DNA from 3 places in the Bacillus sp. JZ39 genome. Region 2 is predicted to be linked to each of the others. Evidence: riboswitches for the same ligand, from Rfam matches in the RefSeq annotation. Region 2 holds a riboswitch; each other region holds the start of a gene.
The links. Region 2 has a riboswitch for S-adenosylmethionine ahead of metI (cystathionine gamma-synthase/O-acetylhomoserine thiolyase). Riboswitches for the same ligand answer to the same signal wherever they lie in the genome.

Region 1 (6,384 bases), 770 kb from region 2:
AGCTGTTTTTTTCCTTGTTCATCCGCCCATAATCCTTGGCTGACAACGACACCTGGCAGCACTTGTTCTCCAACTGCAGCGGTCAGCTGGCATTCTCCCCGGCTGTTCCAAATTCGTACAGGTGCCCCATCAACGATTCCGTGTTCTTCAGCATCTTTTGTGTTGATAAAGAGCTTTGGCGTCTTTTCAAGCTTGATGTGTTTTTCATTATTGGAAAATGTTGAGTTTAAGAAATTATGGTTTGGCCCCGGAACATACATAAACGGATGTTCATTATCGGTTACAAGAGGTGTATATGTCGGTAAAGCAGGGAAGCCGTCTTGTTTCATTTGTTCTGAATATAATTCTATTTTTCCGCTTGGCGTTGGAAGTTCGCCCGGAAACAGTCGCTTTTCGCGTTTCGCTTTCATAAATGAATGCTTAGCAAGTGCATCGTAATCAATCTCTGCCAAATGTGGATTATCTGGATGGTCAAGCGCCTGGCGGATTAATTCTTCATCTGAATCTTTAAGCTCCTGGTCTGTGAATCCCATGGCTTCAGCCAGTAATCGGAAAACCTCAGTGTTAGACTTGCTTTCCCCATATCTCTCAATCACCGGCTGCTGAAGCTGAATGTAATGGTGCCAGTAGGAGGTGTAAAAATCAGTATTTTCAAAAGCGGATGTTGCAGGCAGTACAATGTCCGCATATGCAGCCGTTTCCGTTAAAAACAAATCATGAACCACAGTAAACAAGTCTTCCCGCAGCAAGCCCTGTCTGACTTTGTTTGCTTCGGGCGCGACGACGGCAGGGTTCGTTCCGTAAATAAATAGAGAGCGAATCGGCGGGTCTGTTTCCAAAAGCACCCTGCCAAGCTGATTCATATTAAACGACCTCGGGGTGCGCCCTTTCAATAAGTCGGGCCGCTGCAAGGCATTTGTGTTATATTCTAAAATTCCGCTGTTATGCTTAATTGCGCCGCCCCCTGTGTGCAGCCATTGGCCGGTGATCGCCGGAAGACAGGCAATCGTCCTTACAATCATCCCGCCGTTATCGTGATGCTGGGGTCCGTTTCCGATTCTGATAAAAGAAGGGGAGGTTTCCCCGTACATTTTTGCCAGTCGGTAAATATCTTCGGTACTGACACCGGTGATCGTCGATACCTTTTCAGGATCATATTGTTTCACGTGTTCACAGAGCTCTTCATAGCCAACCGTGTACTCGGACAGAAATGCTTCATCATGAAGGTTTTCTTTAAATAAAATGTGCATGATGCCAAGAGCAAGTGCACTGTCGGTTCCCGGTTTTATTGGGATAAACCAATCTGCAAGACGTCCTGTTTGATTTTTATGCACATCGATCACGACAATTTTGGCACCTTGTTTTCGCGCTTTTTGGGCGATCGTAATTTGGTGCATGTTTGTGCTGACCGCATTTATTCCCCAAAAAATAAATAGTTTTGTATGAATGGTTTCCTCAGGGTCGATTCCCGCGCTTATGCCCATTGTATATTTATAGCCTTCAGATCCCGCTTTGCTGCAAATCGTCCGTTCAAGCTGGCTTGACCCCATGCGGTAAAAAAAGCGGCGGTCCATTCCTTCAGCTGTCAATTTCCCCATATTTCCGTAAAAGCTGTAAGGAAGTATGCTTTCAGCTCCCTCTGCATCAATCAGCTGTTTCCAGCGGGAGGTGATCGTATCGATTGCCTCTTCCCAAGAAATCGGTTCAAATATCGCTTGGCCTTTCGCACCTGTTCGTTTGAGCGGTGTAGTCAGCCGCTTTTCATCATAGATGCGCTCCGTCATATTCCGGACTTTGTTGCATATGTTTCCGGCTGTGACAGGATGATCAGGGTCTCCTTGCATTTTTACGATTTTCCCGTCTTTTTTATGTATTAACAATCCGCACTGATCCGGGCAGTCCAGCGAGCAAACGGATTTGAAAATGCCGTTTTGTTGTGTGGCAAAAGATTTCATGGCCCAGTTCCTCTCTCTAGTTAGATATTTTGTAAGAATTATAACATTTCGGATGATAACGTCAATTCTGAAAAAAGAGATTGACATCAATCTGAGACTTCTTTATGATAAACGTATTCTTCATTCTGAAAATTACATACTCAACATTTTCTATCCAGAGAGGTGGAGGGACTGGCCCTATGAAACCTCGGCAACATTATTGTGCCAATTCCAGCAAGCGTCAGCTTGAAAGATAGGAAAGCAAGGTTTATACCGGCGTCTGCCTGTAACAGAGCGCGCCTATATATGAATCTCTTTCCATCTGCGGAAAGAGATTTTTTTTATGAAAAAATACGATGAAAAGGATGTTTTGCACCATGACGGTTTTGGTTACAGCACCGTACAACGAAGAAGGACGAAAAGAGCTAGAAAACTTGTTTGACTCAGTTGCTTATCAATCTTGGAAGGAACAAGGCCGGGCATATCGGGAGGATGAACTCATTCAGCTGCTAAAAGCAACAAATGCGACAGGCTTGATTACTGAACTTGATCAGGTAACAGACAGCGTATTTGCTTCTGTTCCCGAACTTTCATTTGTCGGTGTTTGCAGGGGAATGCCCTCCAATGTGGATGTGGCAGCTGCCTCAAAAAGAGGCATACCTGTTTTTTATACACCAGGGCGGAATGCACAAGCCGTTGCTGAAATGTTTATTGGAAATGTGATTTCCTTTCTGCGCCATACCAGCGCCTCGAATCAATGGCTGAAGGATGGAAAGTGGAACAGTGATTACCTGCAGGCTTATGTCAAATTTAAAGGAAATGAATTAACAGGAAAAACGGTTGGCATGATTGGGTTCGGGGCGGTTGGCCAAAGGATTGCAAAACTGCTGACTGCGTTTGACTGTAAAATAAATTATTACGATCCATTCATTCAAGACGATCATCCGCTGTATGAAAAAGTATCTCTTAAAACGGTGTTTTCAGACAGTGATATCGTTTCTGTCCATCTGCCTCGTACTGAGGAAACACTTGGATTTATTGATCGGAAGTATTTTGATCTGATGAAACAGAGTGCGATTTTCGTCAATACTTCAAGAGCAGTTGTTGTAAACCGTGAAGATCTTTTATCTGTATTAAAAGAACACAAAATCAGAGGTGCGATATTAGACGTTTTTTATCATGAACCTCCAGAGGAATCAGATTATGAATTGATTTCATTGCCTAATGTTCTGGCAACACCGCATCTCGCTGGAGCAACATTTGAAGTGGAGGATCATCACGTGACGATACTGAATAAAGCCCTCAAAAAGTGGAAGGGTGAAAAAACTCTTAATATTCCGACAATGTATAACAAGGACGAACTGAAAACAGGGGTATAAGAAAGGAGGCTAACAGAATGAAAAAACAAAAAGGCTATCTCGTTTTTGATATTGGCACAGGCAATGCGAGGGTAGCGGTCGTGAGTGTAACTGGCAGTGTTCTAACAGTTGAACGGGAGGACATCGTGTATTCCACAGAGACGCTTTACCCGGACAGCCGTTATTTTTCTCCTCAGGTGCTGTGGAAGCAGGTGATGAATTTGGCAAAACGTGTGCTATCCCGTTCGTGTGATATTGACATCATTGGTTTGACATCGACGAGTCAAAGACAGGGGATTGTTCTGATCGATCAAAACGGCGATTCTTTTCTTGGGCTGCCGAACATCGATAACCGCGGTCGAGAGTGGGAGGCGAGCATTCCCGATCGGGAAGAGATATACAGCCGCACAGGCCGCCTGCCAACCGCACTTTTTTCCGCGCTCAAGCTTTATGGATTAAAACAGCGCCAGCCCTCTTTATGGGAAAAGACTGCAAGCTTTACTAGCATCAGTGATTGGGTGACGTACCAACTGAGCGGAATATTAACATATGAACCATCACAGGCAACAGAAACCCTGCTGTTTGATGTGAAGCAAAACACTTGGTCAGAAGAGATGTGCGACATATTCGGCTTTTCTCCATCTATCCTTCCGCCTCTTGTAAGAGCGGGAACAGCAATTGGAACGATAGCAAATGAATATGCATCCGAATTAGGCCTTTCAATAAATGCTAAGGTTATAGCAGGGGGCGGGGATACACAGCTAGCTGTCAAAAGCACCGGAGCTGGACTTGAGGACATTGTCATTGTATCAGGGACAACAACGCCAATAACCAAAATTACTGCGGATCATGGCGACACAAAACATAAAGCCTGGCTGAACTGTCATACGGATCAAGGGCATTGGCTTGTGGAAACGAATCCGGGAATTACCGGCTTGAATTATCAAAAATTAAAACAGATTTTTTATCCGAATGAAACGTACGAAGTAATGGAGGAGGAGATTTCTGCACTTGCAAAAGAAGACCATGCATGTGTAGCGGCTCTCGGCTCTTATTTATCGGCTGAAAAGAATGCGTTAACGAGAGGCGGTTTTCTTTTTGATGCCCCGCTGTCAGCACATTTAAAGAGGGCACATTTTGTACGTGCAGCGCTAGAAGAGATCGCATTTTCAATTAAATGGAACTTTGACATTTTAACAGAGGTTACTCCGTTTGAACGTGACTATGTTTGGGTGTGCGGAGGGGGATTCCAAAGCAAAGCGCTCACTCAATATATCGCGGATCTTCTTCAAAAAAAGGTCTATGTCCAAGAGGGATATCATCAGGCATCTGTTGTTGGAGCTGCAGTCATTTGCAATGAAACCTTTCAATTAACGGAGGAGATGTCAGCAAATGTCCGGGTGATCGAACCGAAGGACTGTCAGACAGAATTGGCTTTATATGAGAAATGGAAGCAAACACAGCGCTTTTTTTCAGGTTCAGAAAGCAAAGTATTGATTTAAGGCGGCATTTTTGCTGTTTTGAGGAATCATTTAATTTTCAACTTTAATAAGGTAATACGGTAATGAATATAAGCATCTAAGGAGGAGACAGATATGTTGGATAAAATAGGAATACCGAAGCGGCTTGCCTGGGGATTTTTAGGGGTTGTTTTGTTTATGATGGGAGATGGCCTTGAACAAGGCTGGCTCAGTCCTTTTTTGATCGAAAACGGGCTCACCGTTCAGCAGTCCGCTTCCATTTTTAGTATATACGGAATTGCGCTTGCCATAGCTTCCTGGTTTTCGGGTGTATGTCTCGAAGCATTTGGCGCAAAACGAACGATGTTTATGGGGCTGTTGTTTTATGTGATCGGTACAGCTGCTTTTATCGTATTTGGATTTGAACAGCTGAACCTGCCAGTGATGTATGTGACTTACTTCGTAAAAGGGTTAGGTTACCCGCTTTTTGCTTACTCTTTCTTGACATGGGTCATTTACAGAACACCGCAAAGCAAACTGAGCACTGCTGTCGGCTGGTTTTGGATTGCATATTGCCTCGGCATGTTTGTGTTCGGCGCTTGGTACTCAAGCTACGCGATCAAAGCGTTCGGTTATTTGAATACGCTTTGGAGCTCTATTTTCTGGGTATGTCTCGGTGCATTTTTTGCATTGTTTATCAATAAAGACCGTTTTGAAAAGAAGAAAAGAAAAAGATCAGAAACAGCCGAGGAGCTTTTAAAAGGGGTTACGATTCTATTTACAAATCCGCGCGTGCTTACAGGCGGAATCATCAGAATCATCAACAGCATTGGTACATATGGTTTTCCAGTCTTTTTGCCGATGCACATGGCCCAGCATGGAATTTCAACCAATGTGTGGCTGCAAATTTGGGGAACGATTTTCCTGGGGAACATTGTGTTTAACCTTATCTTTGGTATTGTCGGCGATAAATTCGGCTGGAAAAATACTGTTATTTGGTTCGGCGGAGTCGGCTGCGGCATTTTCACCCTCTTATTATACTACGCACCTGTTTTCTCCGGCGGAAGCTTAGCGGTTGTCAGCGTGATCGGCTTTATTTGGGGCGGTTTGCTGGCAGGCTATGTGCCTATTGGTGCAATTGTGCCGACGGTGGCAGGAAATGATAAAGGGGCAGCCATGTCTGTATTGAATTTGGCTGCAGGTTTATCAGCGTTTGTCGGCCCCGCACTCGCTTGGCTGTTCATCGGTCTCGTCGGCGCGCAAGGTGTCGTCTGGATCTTTGCGGCCCTTTACCTTGCAAGTGCGGTCTTGACGAAATGTATTCATATACCTGAAGAAAAAGCAGTTAAGGAGGAAACATCTCCTCAATATGCATCTTAATTAGAAAGCGCCCTGTTTGAGGGGCGCTTTTTTATCTTTTTAAAGGAAAAGGGATGTGCGCACAGACCAAGAGAATGCCGTCATTCTCTTGGTTTTACAATAGAATACACATTTGTATCATATGGAGTACCATTTTGATACATGTACTGTCTTAAAACACCTTCTTTTTGAAACCCCATTTTTAGGAGCAGACGATTTGATGCATCATTAGCAGTAAATACAACTGCGCCAATACGCGACAGTCCAAGGGCA
Region 2 (6,384 bases):
TTTGGCTGGCGTACAAGTAGGCGAGAATCTGGCGGACGATCCGTCTGCTATAAAACGATTGGACGCCGCGGTCAGCTGTATACGGAATTGACGATTGATGAAGCCTTTCATATATAGCACGGCCTCCGCTGTTTGTGCGGTAAAGAACCGCAAAGTCTTCTGGACTGGCTCCATTTTGAATTTTTTCTTTGATATCGGAAACGACCATTGTGGCTTCTTCCTCTTCATCATAAGGATAAAACAGCACAGGGACCTGAATGTCATCGCGGGCCGCTTCAAGCGTTTTGGCATATCTGTTTTTGTTCTTTTTCACAACGATATCAGCACTAGAGACGATCGGGTGCGTAGACCTGTAGTTCGCAGTTAAATAGATCGTCTTCGCTCCCGGATAATCCTTTTGAAAATCAAGAATGAAAGACGGATTGCTTCCGCGAAACGCGTAGATGGACTGGTCATCGTCTCCGACACAGCACAGGTTTTGCTCCGGGCTGGCGAGCATTTGCATGATTTTGTATTGAACCGGATTAATGTCCTGAAACTCATCAATTAAGATATACGTAAACCGAGATTGATATTGTTCCAGAAGGTCAGGCCGCTCGATAAACAATTCATAGCAGGCTGAAGCCATGTCATCAAAATCAAATTGGCTGTGTTCTTTTTTCTGGCGTTCATAATGTTCATATAAACGATAAACTTGTTTTTCCCACTCATCTTTTAGAGGGATGCGTTCATTTGGGACATAAGTGTTTTTCCAAAAACCGATCTGCTGCAGGGCTTGGTCAACTGGGAATTCTTTCTCATCGATGCCTTCTTCATAGAGTGCTTTTTTGATATATTGTTCCCGCTGCCACTCCATTTTCAGCAGATGCTCACCGTTCCATTTAGCAGAATTAGAGTGATACAAGATCTTATAAAACAGACTGTGGAATGTTCCTGTCACAATTCTTCTGACTTTTGCCGGCTGTAATCCGTACTGGTTCGCCATACGCTCTTTCATTTCAGCGACAGCTTTTGTTGTAAAGGTGACAAGCAGCATATTTTCAGGCGGTATGCCTAAGTGTTCGATCATGTGGGCGGCACGGGCTGTCAGCACCCGTGTTTTTCCGCTCCCCGCACCTGCAAGCACGAGGAGCGGGCCCTCTGTTTCCGTGACAGCTTTCAGCTGATCCGTGTTTAAACCGACAGACGGAAAAAGGCTCGTATCGGGTTCTATTGTTTTTGGCACAAATGGTGTTCCTGGTTTAATGCTTCTAGGACGGTGCCATTCTGTAACAGCTGGGGACGGGTCAGCGGCGATCGCTTTTCCCTTGGGTAAACGAATCACACCAGATTCCTGATCATCTTCTTTTTTCCCCTCTTTAGAGGGCTTCGGTTCGCACGCCTCCTCACATGCCGGAAAATCGCCTGGCTGGCGATGGATAAACTCTGGCGGATCGGCGATGTTAAGCCGTAACAAAACGGGCTTTCCGCAATGAGAACAAAATAAATGTCCTTTTATTCCCTCTTCAAAGAGGAATTGATAATGTTCTCTCGAATATGTATGTAAATGTATGATTCTATCATTCAGTCGGGCGCATTTCAAAAAGGGGTCCTCCCAATCAAAAGGTGTTCATTACAGACAATGACTATCATATCAAAAGAAATGTGTTTCAAAAAGTAAGTTTAAGGGAAAAGAGACAGCAGAGGGGTGGGTATTGTATGATATATGCAGGTCAAATTCAGAACCAGCAATACGCTCAATATGCTAATAGAACGATTGGACATAAGCAGGATTATGCCGGAACCGAAAAAATCAGCTATGTCCCGTTTCAGCGGGTATACAAAGAACTGGAAAAGCAGCAGGAGAATCAAACGGCAGCTGAAAGAAAAGTAAACGAGATGAAACGTAAGCGCTCTCTTTATAAGAGATTGCGAGAAAAAGGAATGGGCACATATATTAATCGATATGTATAAAAAACCGTTCATACCAGAGAACGGTTTTTTTATATGCAGTAAAAATCCGGATCTCAAAAGATCCGGATGCGTTCAGTCCTTCATCATTTGTAAGTGCGGAATGCCGGCATCGAGGAATTCTTTTTCAGAAAGCACGCGATACCCGTGTTTCTTGTAAAACGGCACAGCCTGTGTTTGCGCGTTTAAAATGAAACCGGAAGCGCCTCCGTCTGCCGCGGCTTTTTCGAGCGCTTTCATAATGATGCCGCCGACACCGGCTGAGCGGTGGCTTTTCAGTACGCAAATCCGCTCTAACTTGCCGTAGCCGTCCTTCATGCGCCATCTTCCGGCACCGACAGGCTTTTCACCGTCATACACGACGATATGCTCTGACTCATTTTCAAGTTCGTCAATTTCTTCTTCAGCAGGCACGTTTTGTTCTTTGACAAAGACTTCTTCTCTTACATAGAATGCATCTTTCAGTTGTTCTTCATTTTTTGCGATAACTGCTTTCATTATTCTCCTCTGCCTAGCAAGAAGGTTTCATATACTGTCCACGATCCGTTTTCCAACTGGTAAAGCAAGTGGAAACGGTCAACGATTTCTTCATGCGACACTTCCTGCATTTTTAATTGTCCCAGCACATCTGAATGCTCATCGTCGGAAAGATTTTGGCCGACCGTCACATGCGGAACGAAATTATATTCCTGTTCTCCTGCCAACACACCGGTGTATAGCTTTTCATTGAGTGTTTTTAACTCTTCCGTCGGTTCTGCTTTGATGTAAATGACATTATTGACAGGCGCAAATGAGCTGTATTTTGTCATTTTGAGAACGAGTGGGTGGGACTCTTTTGCGATGTTTCTTAAATGTGATACGAGCTGATCCGCTTTCTCCTCCGCGCATTCAAAGGATGCTCTCAGCGTCAAATGAGGCGGGATTAGAGAGTAGCTTGGGTCATAGCGCTTTCTGTAAGAGTTTGCAAGGTCTTGGAGCTTTTTTGATGGAAATAAAACGATTCCGTATTTCATATTATGTCCCTCCTGGAAATAAAGTATGATAGAGTGTTAAAGCATTTTTTTCAGCGCCGGGGTGATGAGCGGCTGCCAGTATGTCCATTTGTGGTCTCCGTCAAATGGCTCGAAATCATAATCGGAAAGCTTTTTCTCCAGCAGCTGTTTCAGCTCCCGGTTCGGTTCTGTAAAGTCCAGAATGTTCCCGTCTGTCGTGTGGACGTCAGTTTCTTTTGTTCCGATTTGGTGATAAATAGAGAGGTGTTTGATATCGTCTGACTGTTTTACGGCTTCTAGTACGTGTTTGTCAACATAGGGAGACTGCATGATGATGTTGCCAAACATATTCGGATAATCAAGCGCTGTCATAAGTGACACGGTTGCTCCGAGCGAATCACCGATCAGCGTTCGGCCGTAACCGATCTGATAGGTTGGATACTCATCATCTGCAAAAGGAACGAGCTCATGGGCGATGAACCGTTTATAAGCCGAAAATTTTGAACCCTCCGGATGATAGGTGTTTCTGCGCTCTTTTACATCCTTATAAGGAACACCGATAATAATGCTCCGGTCTATTTCGCGTTTCGACAGCAATTCCTCAACCTGTCTGCCGATTCTCCCCAGCCTGAAATAATCGTGGCCGTCCTGCGCGATAATGACATGGTATTTATAAAGCGGGGAGTAGTTGGACGGCAGATAAACAAGCAAGGTCATTTCCTCGTTAAGCTCTTTTGAAAAGAATTTCTTTTCTTGCACTGTGCCGTTTTTCGGTGCCATAAAAACATTCCTCCAGGACATCACTATACTTTCTTGCATTTTCAATTATTGTACCATGAATTATTAGAAATTTCTCTCTTTAAACGGTTCGGCACACGAAGAAAAAAGTGTTGAAATAAACTGTGAATTGCGCTAATATAAAACAATCAGAAAATTGAAATCGATATTTCTTATCGTGAGAGGTGGAGGGACTGGCCCTTAGAAACCTCAGCAACCGGCTTGTTTTGCATGTGCAAAGCGCCAAGGTGCTAAATCCAGCAAGCGTTTTTTATGCTTGGAAGATAAGAAGAAGCGTTAAACCCCTTCTTCTTATGAAGAAGGGGTTTTTATTTTGAAAAGGGAAGGTGTCAGCTATATGTCACAGCACGTTGAAACGAAATTAGCTCAAATTGGGAACCGTAGCGATGAAGTCACGGGAACAGTGAGTGCTCCTATCTATTTATCAACAGCATACCGCCACAGAGGGATCGGAGAATCTACCGGATTTGATTATGTCCGCACAAAAAATCCGACACGCCAGCTTGTTGAGGACGCGATCGCTAACTTAGAAAACGGCGCGAGAGGGCTTGCCTTTAGTTCGGGAATGGCTGCTATCCAAACGATTATGGCGCTGTTTAAAAGCGGAGATGAACTGATCGTTTCATCGGACCTATATGGCGGCACGTACCGTTTATTTGAAAATGAATGGAAAAAATACGGCTTGACTTTTCATTATGATGATTTCAGCGATGAGGACTGTTTACGCTCTAAGATTACGCCGAATACAAAAGCGGTGTTTGTGGAAACGCCGACAAACCCCCTCATGCAGGAGGCGGACATTGAACATATTGCCCGGATTACAAAGGAGCACGGTCTTCTGCTGATCGTAGATAATACATTTTATACACCGGTCTTGCAGCGGCCGCTTGAGCTGGGAGCTGACATTGTCATTCACAGCGCAACCAAGTATTTAGGCGGGCATAACGATCTGCTTGCTGGACTTGTCGTGGTGAAGGATGAGCAGCTCGGAGAGGAAATGTTTCAGCATCAAAATGCAATCGGCGCCGTCCTGCCGCCATTTGATTCGTGGCTTCTGATGAGAGGAATGAAGACGCTGAGCCTCAGAATGCGCCAGCATCAGGCAAACGCGCAGGAGCTTGCGGCGTTTTTAGAAGAGCAGGAAGAAATTTCGGATGTGCTGTATCCCGGAAAAGGCGGCATGCTGTCCTTCCGTCTGCAAAAAGAAGAATGGGTCAATCCGTTTTTAAAAGCGCTGAAGACCATTTGTTTTGCAGAAAGCCTCGGCGGGGTGGAAAGCTTTATTACATACCCTGCGACCCAGACGCACATGGATATTCCTGAAGAGATCCGCATCGCAAACGGGGTGTGCAATCGGTTGCTGCGCTTTTCTGTCGGTATTGAACATGCGGAAGATTTAAAAGAGGATCTAAAACAGGCATTATGTCAGGTCAAAGAGGGAGCTGTTTCTTTTGAGTAAACACAATTGGACGCTGGAAACCCAGCTCGTGCACAATCCATTTAAAACAGACGGCGGAACCGGGGCGGTCAGTGTACCGATTCAGCACGCCTCGACTTTTCACCAATCTTCATTTGAAGAGTTCGGGGCATATGATTACAGCCGCTCTGGCACGCCGACAAGAACAGCTCTCGAAGAAACAATTGCCGCACTGGAAGGCGGAACAAGAGGATTTGCTTTCAGTTCAGGCATGGCTGCCATCTCAACAGCATTTTTACTGCTGTCACAGGGTGATCACGTTCTTGTGACAGAAGATGTATACGGCGGAACCTTCCGTATGGTGACAGAGGTGCTGACCCGGTTTGGCATTGAGCATACGTTTGTCGACATGACGGATCGTAATGAAGTGGCGCGGAGCATCAAGCCGAATACAAAGGTCATTTATATGGAGACGCCATCAAATCCGACACTTGGGATTACGGATATTAAAGCGATTGTTCAGCTTGCAAAAGAAAACGGCTGTCTGACCTTTCTGGACAATACATTCATGACACCGGCACTGCAGCGTCCGCTTGACCTCGGCGTGGATATTGTACTTCACAGCGCGACAAAATTCTTAAGCGGACACAGCGATGTGCTCTCAGGTTTGGCTGCTGTCAAAGATGAAGAGCTTGGGAAGCAGCTGTATAAGCTGCAAAACGCGTTCGGCGCCGTCCTTGGCGTGCAAGATTGCTGGCTCGTGCTGCGCGGCTTAAAAACGTTGCAGGTCCGTTTAGAAAAAGCGAGCCAAACAGCCCAGCGGCTTGCGGAATTTTTCCAGAAGCACCCGGCGGTCAAGCGCGTGTATTATCCGGGACTGGCTGATCATCCCGGCGCTGAAACCCATAAAAGCCAGTCAACGGGAGCGGGCGCCGTGCTATCTTTTGAGCTTGAAAGCAAAGAGGCCGTTAAGAAGTTAGTCGAGAATGTGTCACTGCCGGTCTTCGCTGTCAGCCTTGGCGCCGTGGAATCGATTTTGTCCTATCCGGCAACGATGTCTCACGCGGCAATGCCTAAGGAAGAGCGTGAAAAACGCGGTATCACTGATGGCCTGCTCCGTCTGAGTGTGGGCGTCGAACATGCAGATGATTTAGAACACGATTTCGAACAAGCGCTGAAAGAAATTGCTCCAGTTGCGGTTCGTTAAAAAAGAAGCCGGGGATGGCC
Region 3 (6,384 bases), 1.7 Mb from region 2:
TTAGCACAGTCCAGATTTTACGGCTGTTATCAGCCTTGTCCGCACAATGGTCTTCAAGAAGCTGAAGGACATAATCCTTATGGATATAAGCATCCGTTTGGCTTTCTTGAATAATATTCCGCACCCATTCGTTCATTTCGTTTTTCAGCCAATGACGGATCGGTACAGGGAAACCGAGCTTTTTGCGGTTTAATACGTGCTCAGGCACAATTCCTTCAGCGGCTTTGCGAAGAAGATACTTCGTCGTGCCGTTCTTCGTTTTCAGCTCATCAGGAATTTTTGAAGCGACGTCGAATACGACTTTATCCAAGAACGGCACACGCAGTTCCAAAGAATTCGCCATCGTCATTTTATCCGCCTTTAACAAAATGTCGCCGCGCATCCAAGTGTGGATATCGACATACTGCATTTTGTTGATATCGCTGTACGAGCTGCTTTCTGTAAAGTAAGTCTTCGTCACATCGCGATATGAAAGGTTCGGATTATAATGCTTCAACAGCTGCTTTTTGACAGACTCTTCAAAGATTTTCGCGTTACCGATATAACGATCTTGAAGCGGAGTACAGCCGCGCTCAAGCAGGCTCTTTCCTCTCATACCTTCAGGCATAACGGCAGCAACGTGCAGAAGCATCTTTTTCAAGCCGGACGGGATCCGTTCAAACGGTTTAAGCGAAAGCGGTTCACGGTAAATGTTATATCCGCCGAAGAGCTCATCCGCTCCTTCACCTGATAAAGCAACCGTAACATGTTTTTTCGCTTCTTTTGCAACAAAGTACAACGGAATCGCTGCCGGATCAGCAAGCGGGTCATCAAAATGCCATACGATCTTCGGAAGCTCATTCATGTATTCCTCAGGCGAAATGACTTTGCTGATATTTTCGATGCCCAGCGCCGCTGCAGTTTCTTTCGCTACATCAACCTCACTGAAGCCCTGCTGTTCAAAGCCGACAGAGAATGTTTTTAAGCTTGGATGAAATTCCTTCGCAACAGACACAATAAAGGAAGAATCAATCCCGCCAGACAGAAACGAACCGACAGGAACGTCACTTCTCATATGAACGTTTACAGAATCATAGATCGCGTCTCGGACTTCTTTCACAAGCTTGTCTTCTTCAGTCTGAACCGGCTTGAAGTTCGCTTTGAAATACGTTTTGAATGTGATATCGCCGTCCGGGCGGATTGTGAATTGTGAACCCGGCTCTACTTTTTTCACATGGGCATCAAGCGTGCTTGGTTCAGGAACAAATTGGAAAGACATGTACTGCTGCAATGCCTCTTTATCTATTTCAATATCATTCTGAGCAACCATTAAACTTTTTCTCTCTGAGGCAAAATAAACCTGATCATTGATCGTTGTGTAGTACAACGGTTTAATGCCGAATGGATCTCTTGCCCCATAAAGCACATGATCGTTTTTATTCCAAATCAGAAAGGCAAACATACCGCGCAGTTTGGACGCCGCTTCTTCTTTATAGTGACGGTAAGTCGCAAGAAGAACCTCTGTGTCCGAATCCGTGTTGAATGTGTACCCCTTTGCTTCAAGCTCTTCTCTCAGTTCAATATAGTTATAGATTTCTCCGTTAAAGATAATCCAATATGTTTCATCTTCATATGATAAAGGCTGTCCGCCATTTTCTACATCAATAATGCTGAGCCGTCTGAATCCGAAGCCGACGTGCTCATCATGGAAATATCCATCACTGTCAGGACCGCGGTGAACGATCATTTGGTTCATTTGTTTGATTAGTTCTTCTTGATCAGCGGTTTGAGCTAACGGATGCTTGTTAAAAACCCCGACAAATCCACACATAGTATTGCCTCCATAATTAAAATTGTCATCATTGAACCCCTATTTATAGACGCTGTGAATAGTATTTGGTTTCACAGTTATGTAAAAAAATAAACATGAATACAACGATAAAAAAGGGAAAGCCGCTTAACCAGTAAGCGGCTATAAAATTATTCTCCTAACGCTTCTTTACGCAGCTGCTCCGCTTTGTCTGTGCGCTCCCATGGAAGGTCAACATCGTGACGTCCAAAGTGGCCGTACGCAGCAGTTTGTTTGTAGATCGGACGGCGCAAATCAAGCATTTTGATAATGCCGGCAGGTCGTAAATCAAAGTTATTGCGAACAACTTCAATCAGTTTTTCCTCAGAAGCTTTTCCTGAACCGAATGTGTTGATTGAGATTGACACAGGCTGTGCAACACCGATCGCGTAAGCAAGCTGTACTTCGCAAGAATCAGCAAGCTCAGCCGCAACGATGTTTTTCGCAACGTATCTTGCCGCATAAGCTGCAGAACGGTCTACCTTCGTCGCGTCCTTACCTGAGAACGCGCCTCCGCCGTGGCGTGCATAGCCGCCGTACGTATCAACGATGATTTTGCGTCCTGTAAGTCCCGCATCCCCTTGAGGGCCTCCGATTACGAAACGTCCTGTAGGGTTGATGAAATATTTTGTTTCTTCATCAATCAGCTCTTCAGGAACAACCGGATTGATGACATGTTCTTTAATGTTGCGCTGAATTTGCTCAAGTGTAATTTCAGGATGATGCTGAGTTGAAATAACAATCGCGTCAATGCGGACTGGTTTGTTATTTTCATCGTACTCAACCGTTACCTGTGTTTTGCCGTCAGGGCGAAGGTACGGAAGAATATCTTCTTTACGGACTTCACTTAGGCGGCGGGCTAATTTATGGGCAAGTGAAATTGGAAGAGGCATAAGCTCTTTCGTTTCGTTGCACGCATAACCGAACATTAATCCTTGGTCACCCGCACCAATCGCTTCAATTTCTTCGTCGCTCATTGTGCCTTCACGGGCTTCAAGCGCTTGGTCTACGCCCATCGCGATATCAGCAGACTGCTCATCAATTGATGTTAAAACCGCACAAGTTTCCGCATCAAATCCGTATTTTGCACGTGTGTATCCGATTTCTTTAATGGTTTGGCGAACCGTTTTCGGAATGTCAACATACGTAGAAGTTGTGATCTCTCCGCTTACAAGAACCAAACCTGTTGTCACAGATGTTTCACAAGCAACACGCGCGTTAGGGTCTTTCTTTAAAATTTCATCTAAAATGCTGTCAGAAATCTGGTCACAGATTTTATCCGGATGCCCCTCCGTAACAGATTCTGATGTAAATAAACGACGATTTTTACTCATGATTTGCTTCCTCCTGCACAAGGCCTCCCGAAAGACCTTGTATATATGATACGGAACTCGCTCCCTCTTATACAATGTACAGTTATATTAGAGAATGTTAATTGGCATATTTATGAAATAAAAAAACCTTTTCCATCGAGGAAAGGGTTTGGTCTTTGTGCCTTTCACTCTTATCGCTCAAGGAATCATACAACCTTGCAACAGGTTAGCACCTTGGTTGTCTCACTCAGTTGAACATAATAAATAACAGAGAAACCGGTTGCTGGGCTTCATAGGGCCTGTCCCTCCGCCAGCTCGGGATAAGAGTATCCGCTCAATGAAATATCTTATCGTAAAAGGGTTTGCAATGTCAATATGATTCAGAAGAAATAGGCACCTATATTGAGGGAAAACAATGGAAATGCACACACAAAAAATAATAAATAGTATAGACTATTTGAAAATATATGTTATACTAATTCACAATTAGCAAAACACAAAAAACGATAAAGGAAGGTTTCATATGAACTCAGTTGATTTGACCGCTGATTTACAAGCCTTATTAACATGTCCAAATGTGCGTCATAATTTATCAGCAGCACAGCTAACAGAAAAAGTCCTCTCCCGAAACGAAGGCATTTTAACATCCACAGGTGCTGTTCGTGCGACTACAGGCGCTTACACAGGACGCTCACCTAAAGATAAATTCATCGTGGAGGAAGAAAGCACGAAAAATAAGATCGATTGGGGCCCGGTGAATCAGCCGATTTCAGAAGAAGCGTTTGAGCGGCTGTACACGAAAGTTGTCAGCTATTTAAAGGAGCGAGATGAGCTGTTTGTTTTCGAAGGATTTGCCGGAGCAGACGAGAAATACAGACTGCCGATCACTGTCGTAAATGAGTTCGCATGGCACAATTTATTTGCGCGGCAGCTGTTTATCCGTCCGGAAGGAAATGATAAGAAAACAGTTGAGCAGCCGTTCACCATTCTTTCTGCTCCGCATTTCAAAGCGGATCCAAAAACAGACGGCACTCATTCCGAAACGTTTATTATTGTCTCTTTCGAAAAGCGGACGATCTTAATCGGCGGAACTGAGTATGCCGGTGAAATGAAGAAGTCCATTTTCTCCATTATGAATTTCCTGCTGCCTGAAAGAGATATTTTATCTATGCACTGCTCCGCCAATGTCGGTGAAAAAGGCGACGTCGCCCTTTTCTTCGGACTGTCAGGAACAGGCAAGACCACCCTGTCGGCAGATGCTGACCGCAAGCTGATCGGTGACGATGAACATGGCTGGTCTGATACAGGCGTCTTTAATATTGAAGGCGGGTGCTACGCTAAGTGCATTCATTTAAGCGAGGAAAAGGAGCCGCAAATCTTTAACGCGATCCGTTTCGGGTCTGTTCTCGAAAATGTCGTTGTTGACGAAGATACACGCGAAGCCAATTATGATGATTCCTTCTATACTGAAAACACGCGGGCAGCTTACCCGATTCATATGATTGACAACATCGTGACTCCAAGCATGGCCGGCCATCCGTCAGCAATTGTATTTTTGACGGCTGATGCATTCGGAGTCCTGCCGCCGATCAGCAAACTAACGAAGGAGCAGGCCATGTACCATTTCTTGAGCGGTTACACGAGTAAGCTTGCCGGAACCGAACGTGGTGTCACGTCTCCTGAAACGACGTTCTCTACATGCTTCGGCTCACCGTTCCTGCCGCTTCCTGCTCACGTCTATGCTGAAATGCTCGGCAAAAAGATCGATGAACACGGCGCAGACGTTTTCTTAGTCAATACCGGCTGGACCGGGGGCGGCTACGGCACAGGCGAACGAATGAAGCTTTCTTACACTAGAGCAATGGTCAAAGCAGCGATTGAAGGTAAATTAGAGGATGCTGAAATGATAACTGACGATATTTTCGGCCTGCACATTCCAGCACATGTTCCTGGCGTTCCTGATCATATCCTTCAGCCTGAAAATACGTGGACCAACAAGGAAGAATACAAAGAAAAAGCAGTCTACCTTGCAAATGAATTCAAAGAGAACTTTAAAAAGTTCGCACATACCGATGCCATCGCCCAGGCAGGCGGCCCTCTCGTATAAAAAACAAAAGCCAAGAGCAATTATGCTCTTGGCTTGTTTTAATTGACGGAATGCAAAGAAGTCAGCTTGTATGTAATGATGGTCCGGCCTTCTTCCCATTGAAGCTTCTGCACTTCAGCTGTGCCTGACTTTTCGCCAAACTTTGTTTTGCGTACATCCATTGGAATCTCCATCGGATATACTCGGTATCCGTCCTTCTCTAACGTGAATATATTTTCATCTATGCGAACTTCTTTTCCTTTTGTCACAATCAGTGTATTAAATTCAACAGGCATTCCCAAAGTGAAATCCCCTTTCGTTCTCTTTTTTCTTTATCATAACATATTTCACTGTCAGCGGTTTTTCATCCATTGTGTGAGCTGCCGCACGATACGCCGGTTTTCTTTTGGCGGGAAATAATGTGTGAATGTACTGTAGTACCATGTCTCCACCGGCTTATGCAGTTGTTTTAGCTTCTCTTCAAATAAATAGGAATGCTGAATCGAAACATTTTGGTCTTTTTCTCCATGGATTAACAGCACGGGTGCCTGAATTTTGTTTACTTGGTCAAACGGTGTCCTCCATTGATATTCCTCAGGCACCTTTTTCGGTGTTCCGCCGATGACTCTTTTCATCATTCGCCGCAAATCCTGCCGCTCCTCATATGTAAGAATCATATCACTGACGCCTCCCCAGGAAACAAATGAAGCTGCCTGCCCGCCCATTTCGATCGCAGTGAGCATTCCCATAATTCCGCCGCGGGAAAAGCCGAAGATATGAATTCTGTCCTTCTTGACATTTGGGTGCTGCTGAAGCAGGCGAAAAGCAGAAAATGCATCCTCCCTGTCTTCTCCGGCAAAATCCTCATTGCCTTCTCCTCCTTGATTTCCTCTGTAAAAAGGAGCAAACACCACAAACCCTTGGGATGCAAACTGGATAATCCGGCCCGGCCGAACCATGCCCACGCTTTTAATCCCGCCGCGCAAATATAAAAATCCGTCATATTGTCCCGGTTCCGCTGGCTCAGCCAGAAGCCCCTTAACCCGTAATCCATTTGACAGATAGCAGATCGTATACAAACGCACATGCTGGCTTGGCGACGGAAATCTTCTTTTCTCTACAATCAAAACAGCCGCCTCCTTTTTTTCTATATGCTT

Region 1: another riboswitch for S-adenosylmethionine. It lies ahead of M1D65_RS09930 (2-hydroxyacid dehydrogenase); the one in region 2 lies ahead of metI (cystathionine gamma-synthase/O-acetylhomoserine thiolyase).
Region 3: another riboswitch for S-adenosylmethionine. It lies ahead of metK (methionine adenosyltransferase); the one in region 2 lies ahead of metI (cystathionine gamma-synthase/O-acetylhomoserine thiolyase).

The regions. Positions count from the first base shown of each region.
Region 1 is NZ_CP096389.1:1,990,333-1,996,716, reverse strand. It holds gene M1D65_RS09935 (molybdopterin oxidoreductase family protein) at 1-1,955, opposite strand, end outside; SAM riboswitch class I at 2,103-2,194, shown strand; gene M1D65_RS09930 (2-hydroxyacid dehydrogenase) at 2,291-3,313, shown strand; gene M1D65_RS09925 (FGGY-family carbohydrate kinase) at 3,331-4,794, shown strand; gene M1D65_RS09920 (MFS transporter) at 4,888-6,132, shown strand; gene M1D65_RS09915 (GNAT family N-acetyltransferase) at 6,213-6,384, opposite strand, start outside.
Region 2 is NZ_CP096389.1:1,224,856-1,231,239, forward strand. It holds gene M1D65_RS06375 (ATP-dependent helicase) at 1-1,582, opposite strand, end outside; gene M1D65_RS06380 (hypothetical protein) at 1,699-1,953, shown strand; gene M1D65_RS06385 (GNAT family N-acetyltransferase) at 2,026-2,448, opposite strand; gene M1D65_RS06390 (YjcG family protein) at 2,448-2,963, opposite strand; gene M1D65_RS06395 (esterase family protein) at 3,000-3,722, opposite strand; SAM riboswitch class I at 3,890-4,010, shown strand; gene metI (cystathionine gamma-synthase/O-acetylhomoserine thiolyase) at 4,078-5,199, shown strand; gene metC (cystathionine beta-lyase) at 5,192-6,364, shown strand.
Region 3 is NZ_CP096389.1:2,910,954-2,917,337, forward strand. It holds gene asnB (asparagine synthase (glutamine-hydrolyzing)) at 1-1,810, opposite strand, end outside; gene metK (methionine adenosyltransferase) at 1,960-3,162, opposite strand; SAM riboswitch class I at 3,330-3,468, opposite strand; gene pckA (phosphoenolpyruvate carboxykinase (ATP)) at 3,665-5,248, shown strand; gene M1D65_RS14940 (DUF2584 domain-containing protein) at 5,287-5,529, opposite strand; gene M1D65_RS14945 (alpha/beta hydrolase family protein) at 5,581-6,354, opposite strand.